Regions from separate parts of the Cedecea neteri genome, predicted to be linked through region 1. Evidence: predicted binding sites of a transcription regulator. Region 1 holds the regulator's gene; the other holds the start of a gene.
The links. The regulator CRP, encoded in region 1, controls carbon source genes, mostly activating them, when cyclic AMP is high. The targets are predictions, from matches to a motif close to ATGTGANNNNNNTCACAT.

Region 2: LH86_RS19405 (ABC-F family ATPase) is a predicted target of CRP. The motif match lies at 1,832-1,849, and genes of this name have one in related genera.

The regions. Positions count from the first base shown of each region.
Region 1 covers NZ_CP009459.1:719,090-723,302, reverse strand. The annotation lists gene LH86_RS03530 (YccS/YhfK family putative transporter) at 1-1,995, opposite strand, end outside; gene crp (cAMP-activated global transcriptional regulator CRP) at 2,058-2,690, opposite strand; gene LH86_RS03520 (OsmC family protein) at 3,003-3,407, shown strand; gene LH86_RS03515 (phosphoribulokinase) at 3,444-4,213, opposite strand, start outside.
Region 2 covers NZ_CP009459.1:4,159,882-4,164,094, forward strand. The annotation lists gene LH86_RS19400 (glycoside hydrolase family 31 protein) at 1-79, shown strand, start outside; gene LH86_RS19405 (ABC-F family ATPase) at 198-1,793, opposite strand; gene ldtB (L,D-transpeptidase) at 2,032-2,946, shown strand; gene LH86_RS19415 (CidA/LrgA family protein) at 3,118-3,519, shown strand; gene LH86_RS19420 (CidB/LrgB family autolysis modulator) at 3,516-4,211, shown strand.

The DNA of each region.
Region 1 (4,213 bases):
CAGGTGGCCAATAATCCGCTGTAAATGCTGCTCCATGGTGCTTAACGGCCCCGTGGGCAGCGTGTCCGGTTCCAGAATATTCGCGTCGTTTGACCCGCCAGGCCCGTCATACTCTAGCCTTTGCTGGCAGCGCTGTAATCCAATTTCACAAGACTGCAGGTACTTCTGCGCCAGGTCTGGCGTCAGCATGTTGTGTTCGCGCGCCAGGGTGGTCATGGCGTTGATATGCTCGACGATGAACTGGCTGTGGGTTACCCACAATTTCATGTCGGCCAGGTAGTGGGAGTTAAAGCCTGGCTCCTGCATCGCCTGATTGAGCGAGTTGAAAAGCGCGTTGTGCGCCTGATTGACTCGCATACGTTGCCAGGCCAGCGGCGTGGGCTCCGGATCGTTGCTTAGTATCAGCCTAATAGCATCCTGATCCGCCTCCAGTGCGTCGTGGGCGTTCTGACGCAGCAGGCCGGTTTGCCACTGCGGCCACAGCCAGATCATGCCGCCAAAGGCAATCAGGCAGCCGAGTAGGGTGTCTATGAGCCGGGGAATGATGTAACTTTCGGCGCTGAGAGTGATGAGCTGCAGGGTATATACCGCGGTGACGGTAAAACCAATGGTGGCCCAGCCGTAGCTTTTGCGGATGAACAGGTAGCTAACCAGCGTAATCATTAACATCGCCAGCAGGGTGTAGCTGTCCGGGACGTGGAAGTGCAGGGTGATACCGGCGATACACAACCCTGCCATGGTGCCTGCCGCCCTGTGAACGATGCGCACCCGTGTTGCACCGTAGCCGTTTTGCGTCACGAACATCACCGTCATCAGGATCCAGTAAGGCTTTGGCAGGTGTAAGAAGGAGCCCAGCAGGCTGGCAATGGTCAGCATCACGCCTAAACGCGCGGAGCTGCGCAAAGCAGAGGATTTGAACGAGAGATAGCTTTTCAGGGCCGGGAAAAACGGCAGACGGCGCTCACGGTCTTCCATTAAATCTCTTACGTACAGCGGCCGCTGAGTTTTCAGTACCCGGGCAATGCGGCTGAAGTGGTAATGGCAAAATTGCCCTACCGGATTATCCGGGTTCTGTCGGGCGATTTTTTCCAGCGCGTCGATCTGCTTGTCCATGGTAAAGCGCGTTGGATAGCGGTGATAAAGAATATCGTCTGCCAGCACGCGCAGACGCGCGGCGATGGTTTGGGCATTCCAGCGGATCACAGCTTCCGCATGGCTTTGCTCGACCAGTTTTTGCACCTCTTCAGGCTGGTGCAGGCTTACCGAAATGTGTTCCTGCAGATCCAGCGCAACCTGGAAAGCGCGTAACAGGCGCTTGTAGCCGTTTTGCTGGTTGGCCGACAGCATATGCAGCTGCTGGTAGCAGGTGGTGATCAGGTCGACGGCTTTTTGCTGGCGGGCCAGCAATGGGGGCAGCGCTTTTTCCGGGTCGGTATGCTGGGTTAGCAGGCTGTATTTTGCTTCGCAGTAATCTGCCAGCTGGCGGTAAAGCAGGCTGAGCGACTCCCTGAGCGGCTGTTCACGCCATAGCCGGAACCAGAACCAGTTGAAGGCGCCGTACCAGATGGTGCCGAAGATATAGAGCACCATTGGTTTCCAGATCGGCATATTTCCGGCCATGCTGAGCGTAAAAATAGCGGCGATCAGCGATGCGGGCAGCAGGCGAGCGTGAAGTGAACTGATTTCCGCCGTCACGCCGAGCAGCAGAGCCATGACGATCAATATCGCAGGCAGAGGGATGTGGGTGTAAAGCAGCAGAAGCTGCAGGATAAGGCTGCTGAGGGCGAACAGGCTGCCGCCAATAATCAAACGTTTGAAAAAGCGTTTGTGTGGCGTGTCCAGCCCGGCAATGTTGCAGCAGGCGGGAACTAACGAGAAGAGCAGGCCGTTTTGCAGGCTGCCAAGCAACAGGCCGATAGCCACGGGAAGACACAGCACAAGCGTTTGCCTAAGCGCGTAGTTAACTTCCGGGTGGTAAATTAATCTCTTCCACATAGCCTGAATTGTAGAGACAAAAAAGGCGTGTTACCGAAGCGACACGCCTTTATAAGGGCTAATTAACGGGTGCCGTAAACGACGATCGTTTTACCGTGGGCAGAAATGAGATTCTGATCTTCCAGCATTTTCAGAATACGGCCAACGGTTTCGCGGGAGCAGCCCACGATCTGACCGATTTCCTGGCGGGTGATCTTGATTTGCATCCCGTCCGGGTGGGTCATGGCATCCGGCTGTTTAGCCAGGTTAAGCAGCGTCTGAGCGATACGGCCAGTCACGTCGAGGAACGCGAGGTTGCCGACTTTCTCAGAAGTCACCTGCAGGCGGCGTGCCATCTGGGAAGAAAGACGCATCAGGATGTCCGGGTTGACCTGAATTAGCTGACGGAATTTTTTATAGGAAATTTCAGCTACTTCACAGGCGGTCTTGGCACGAACCCAGGCACTGCGTTCCTGGCCTTCTTCGAATAAACCTAATTCACCAATGAAATCACCCTGATTCAGATAAGAAAGGATCATCTCCTTGCCTTCTTCATCTTTAATCAGAACAGCTACGGAGCCTTTGACGATGTAGTACAGCGTCTCCGCCTTTTCACCCTGGTGAATCAGCGTGCTCTTCGACGGATACTTATGAATGTGGCAATGAGACAAGAACCATTCGAGAGTCGGGTCTGTTTGTGGTTTGCCAAGCACCATGCGCGGTTATCCTCTGTTATAAACTGGCTACCAAAGACAAGACATGGGACCTCTTGTCTGGCGTTGCAATCGTGAAATTTTCCCAAGCCCTGGGAGCTGGCGTGCAGGTTCGCCCTGCTGCCTGTAATTAGTCGTTTCCTCTGCTTACGGCATAAACGTCTCTGTATCGCAGCAGCATCCGGATTGTTTTAGCATAGCTTTTGGTAAGTGTCTTGTATTGTCTCGTTTCAGCATGACTTGGATCGCCTTACGTTGCCAGTTTTCACGTAGACGCGTAATCTGAAAGAAAATTTTATTACGGGAGTAGGTAAAATGCAGGCACGTGTTAAATGGGTAGAGGGCATGACCTTCCTCGGAGAATCCGCTTCTGGCCACCAAATTTTGATGGACGGTAACTCCGGGGATAAAGCGCCAAGCCCGATGGAAATGCTGCTGATGGCCGCGGGCGGTTGTAGCTCAATTGACGTGGTGTCGATTCTGCAAAAAGGCCGCCATGACGTGACGGATTGTGAGGTGAAACTGACTTCTGAACGTCGTGAAGAAGCGCCACGTCTGTTTACCCGCATCCATTTGCATTTTGTTGTAACCGGGAAAGAGCTGAAAGAGAGTGCCGTTGCCCGCGCCGTTGAGCTGACTGCAGAGAAATATTGCTCGGTGACGTTGATGCTCGAGAAAGCCGCAGAGATTAGCCACAGCTACGAAATTATTGAAGCATAAAGTGAAAAGGGCGGTATCGAGACCGCCCTTACGCCATCAGGCAATTTTCCTGCCTTCCGCCAGCCGCTGCACCAGCGGGGCCATGATCAGCTCCATCGCCAGCCCCATTTTTCCGCCCGGCACCACCAATGTATTGATGTGGGAGATAAATGACCCCTGCAACATCGCCAGCAGATAAGGGAAGTCGATGTCATCCAGCCCACGGAAGTGAATGACCACGAAGCTTTCGTCCAGCGACGGAATAGCTCGCGCGGCAAATGGGTTAGAGGTATCCACCGTTGGAACGCGCTGGAAGTTGATATGGGTACGTGAAAACTGCGGCGTAATGAAGTTGATGTAATCGTCCATGGAACGCACCACGGAATCCATCACCGCTTCCCGTGAATGGCCGCGTTCGCTGGTATCGCGCACCAGTTTCTGAATCCATTCCAGGTTAACGATGGGCACCACGCCTACCAGTAAATCGACGCAGTCGGCGACGTTATGCTGAGGGGTGACCACGCCGCCGTGCAGACCTTCGTAAAACAGGACGTCGGTGGGTTCGGGGAGCGGTTGCCACGGGGTAAAAGTGCCCGGCACCTGGTTCCACGGTACGGCTTCATCATAGGTATGCAGGTATTTACGCGATTGCCCTTTTCCGGTCTGGCCGTATTCGATAAAGGTTCGTTCCAGTAACCCGAAGTCGTTGGCGTCCGGCCCAAAGTAGCTAATATGGCGGCCAGCATCGCGTGCTTTGCGGATAGCCATGTCCATTTCCGGGCGGGTATAACGGTGGAAACTGTCGCCTTCAACTTCGGCGGCGCGCA
Region 2 (4,213 bases), 1.2 Mb from region 1:
GATTAAGCTGTCTTTGCCTGAGGGAGAAAAGCGTCGATTGCTGGTGAACGGCGTGGAATGCGAGGTGTGGGGGCTGTAGTTCCCCTCACCCCGGCCCTCTCCCCAGAGGGGCGAGGGAGAAAACCACGGGAGGTAGATTCCTCGATCTGTCCCCTCTCCCTTTAAGGGAGAGGGTTAAGGTGAGGGTAAAAGTAAAATTACCCGTCGATCCCTTTGCTGCGCAGGTAATCTTCGTAACCACCGGTGAAGTCAATCACGCGCTCTGGGGTAATTTCCAGTACGCGAGTTGCCAGCGAACTAACAAACTCACGGTCGTGGGAAACGAAGATCAGCGTGCCCTGGTACATCTCCAGCGCCATGTTCAGCGACTCGATGGATTCCATATCCAGGTGGTTCGTTGGTTCATCCATGATCAGGATGTTTGGTTTTTCCATCATCAGCTTGCCGAACAGCATGCGGCCCTTCTCGCCCCCGGAGAGGACTTTAGCCGGCTTCTTGATGTCGTCCTGGCTGAACAGCAGACGACCCAGGATGCTGCGCACCGCCTGCTCGTCATCGCCTTCCTGCTTCCACTGGCTCATCCAGTCAAAGACGGTCAGATCGTTTTCGAACTCGTATTCGTGATCCTGGGCGTAGTAACCAATCTGAGCGTTCTCAGACCACTTCACGCTGCCGTTTTCCGGGGCCAGCTCGCCGACCAGGGTTTTCAGCATCGTGGATTTACCCACGCCGTTGGCACCCAGAATGGCAATCTTCTCGCCTACTTCCAGCAGCAGGTTGAAGTTTTTAAACAGCGGGCCATTCTCAAACCCTTTAGTCACGGCTTCAACTTCAAGAGCGTTACGGAACAGTTTCTTATCCTGCTCGAAGCGGATGAACGGGTTCTGGCGGCTGGAGGCCTTCACTTCGTCCAGCTTGATTTTATCAATCTGACGGGCACGAGAGGTCGCCTGGCGAGATTTAGAGGCGTTGGCGCTAAAGCGGCTCACGAAGGATTGCAGGTCAGCAATCTGCGCTTTCTTCTTCGCGTTGTCCGCCAGCAGGCGCTCGCGAGCCTGAGTTGCCGCCGTCATGTACTCGTCGTAGTTGCCCGGATAAACGCGCAGCTCGCCGTAGTCGAGATCAGCCATGTGGGTGCAGACCATGTTCAGGAAGTGACGGTCGTGCGAAATGATGATCATGGTGCTGTCGCGTTCGTTCAGCGTCTGCTCCAGCCAGCGGATGGTGTCGATATCCAGGTTGTTCGTAGGTTCGTCGAGCAGCAGGATGTCCGGGTTAGAGAACAGCGCCTGCGCCAGCAGCACACGCAGTTTCCAGCCGGGAGCGACTTCGCTCATCGGGCCGTAGTGCTGCTCCAGCGGAATGCCCACGCCAAGCAGCAATTCGCCCGCACGCGCTTCTGCGGTGTAGCCGTCCATCTCGCCGTATTTCACTTCGAGGTCGGCAACTTTGTAACCGTCTTCTTCGCTCATCTCCGGCAGGGCATAAATGCGGTCGCGTTCCTGCTTCACTTCCCACAGCTCGCCGTGGCCCATGATAACGGTGTCGAGTACGGTGAATTTCTCGAAGGCGAACTGATCCTGGCGCAGCTTACCGATACGCTCGTTAGGGTCGAGAGAAACGTTGCCAAGCGTAGGCTCTAAGTCCCCGCCGAGGATTTTCATGAACGTGGATTTGCCGCTTCCGTTCGCGCCGATCAGGCCATAACGGTTGCCGCCGCCAAATTTAACGGAAATATTTTCGAACAGCGGTTTGCTGCCAAACTGCATGGTAACGTTGCTGGATACAAGCACTGGTATGTCCTGGAGAAATAAGTTGTCGAGATTTTGGAATGTGATTTCGGCCACATTATGCCATAACTATGATAAAGGGTCGCCCCGCATCTTCACCGTACAATAGTTAATCAGTGTGAAAAAATTGTGATTTCATCCACATCTGATTTCCCAGATGAATGTAATGCACATATAATGCGCGGCTGAATCGTCCATGAACACTCACTAGCTGGCCCGTCTGGCATAACACTCGCATAACATGACTATGAAATTACGCTCGCTTTTACTGGCTTTTGTGGCTGTCGCGTCTTTCTCTGCTTCCGCCGTGACTTATCCGTTACCGACTAACGGCAGCCGCCTGGTTGGTGAAAACCAGGTTATCACTATTCCTGAAGGCAGCACCGCACCGCTGGAAGAGTATGCCGCACAGTACCAGATGGGTCTGTCTAACATGCTGGAAGCTAACCCAGGGATTGACCCGTACCTGCCAAAAGCCGGTACCATTCTGAACATCCCTCAGCAGCTGATCCTGCCGGACACCGTGCATGAAGGGATTGTGATCAACAGCGCCGAAATGCGCCTCTACTATTACCCGAAAGGCACCAACACCGTGATCGTGCTGCCAATCGGTATCGGCCAGTTGGGGAAAGATACCCCGATCAACTGGACCACCAAAGTAGAGCGTAAGAAAAATGGCCCAACCTGGACCCCGACGGCGAAAATGCATGCGGAATACGCCGCAGCCGGTACACCGCTGCCGGCCGTTGTCCCTGCAGGCCCGGATAACCCAATGGGCCTGTACGCGCTGTACATCGGTAACCTGTATGCGATTCACGGCACCAACGCCAACTTTGGTATCGGCCTGCGCGTAAGCCACGGCTGCGTGCGTCTGCGTAACGAAGACATCAAGTTCCTGTTCGACAACGTGCCAGTTGGCACCCGCGTTCAGTTTATTGATGAGCCGGTAAAAGCCACCACCGAGCCGGATGGCAGCCGTTATATCGAAGTTCACAACCCGCTTTCCACCACCGAAGCGCAGTTCAACTCCGATGAAATCGTGCCGATTAAACTGACCAGCAGCGTTCAGCAGGTCACCGCCCAGTCCGACGTTGACACCACCGTTGTTGACCAGGCGATTCAGAACCGTTCCGGGATGCCGGTTCGTCTGAACTAAGCTCAAGTTGATTAAAAAATAGCGGCCTGCGGGCCGCTTTTTTATTGCCTGAAATCTGCCCGGCAACCTTCACGCAGGGAATGTTTGTTATGCTGATAATTCATGATGTGATGGATAGCACAATTTTGCGTTTAATTGTATGATGAATGCGTTTCTTAAAGGGTAACCGCCATGCGCAACTCGTTCACGATAATCTGGCAGTATCTTCGCGCTTTTGTCTTAATTTACCTGTGCTTATACGCCGGTATTTTTGTCGCCTCTTTACTGCCTATCGTCATTCCCGGCAGCATTATCGGCATGCTGATTTTGTTTGTGCTGCTGTCGCTGCAGATCCTGCCGGCGAAGTGGGTAAAACCCAGCTGTCACCTGCTGATTCGCTATATGGCCCTCTTGTTCGTACCTATTGGCGTGGGCGTGATGCAGTATTACGACGTGCTGAAAGCCCAGTTTGGCCCGGTGGTGGTGTCCTGTTTGATCAGTACGCTGGTGGTGCTGATTATCGTGAGCTGGAGTTCGCATCTGGTGCACGGCGAAAGAAAAGTGATTGGTGAAGGTGAGGCAGAGAAAAAATGATGCACTTTATATGGTGGTCTTTACCGTTAACGCTGCTGGTGTTTTTTGCCGCCCGCAAGCTGGCCGCCCGGTTGAAATCCCCGCTGCTGAACCCACTGCTGGTCTGCATGGTGGTGATCATTCCTTTGCTGCTGGTGACCGGCATTCCTTACGACCATTATTTTAAAGGCAGTGAGGTGCTCAACGACCTGCTGCAGCCGGCAGTTGTGGCGCTCGCCTTCCCGCTTTATGAGCAAATTCACCAGATCCGCGCCCGCTGGAAATCCATCATCACCATCTGCTTTATTGGCAGCATGGTGGCGATGTCCACCGGCACCTCTATTGCGTTATTAATGGGCGCGTCCCCGGAAATTGCCGCCTCGGTTCTGCCGAAATCTGTTACCACGCCAATTGCGATGGCGGTGGGCGGTGGCATTGGCGGCATTCCGGCTATTAGCGCCGTCTGCGTTATCTTCGTCGGCATTCTTGGGGCCGTGTTTGGCCACACGCTGCTGAACATGATGCGCATCAATACTAAAGCTTCACGCGGGCTGGCGATGGGTACAGCTTCACACGCGTTGGGTACGGCGCGCTGCGCGGAGCTGGACTTCCAGGAAGGGGCTTTTAGCTCGCTGGCGCTGGTGATTTGCGGGGTCATGACGTCACTTATCGCCCCGTTTTTATTCCCGGTGCTGCTGAAGCTCTTCGGCTAAAA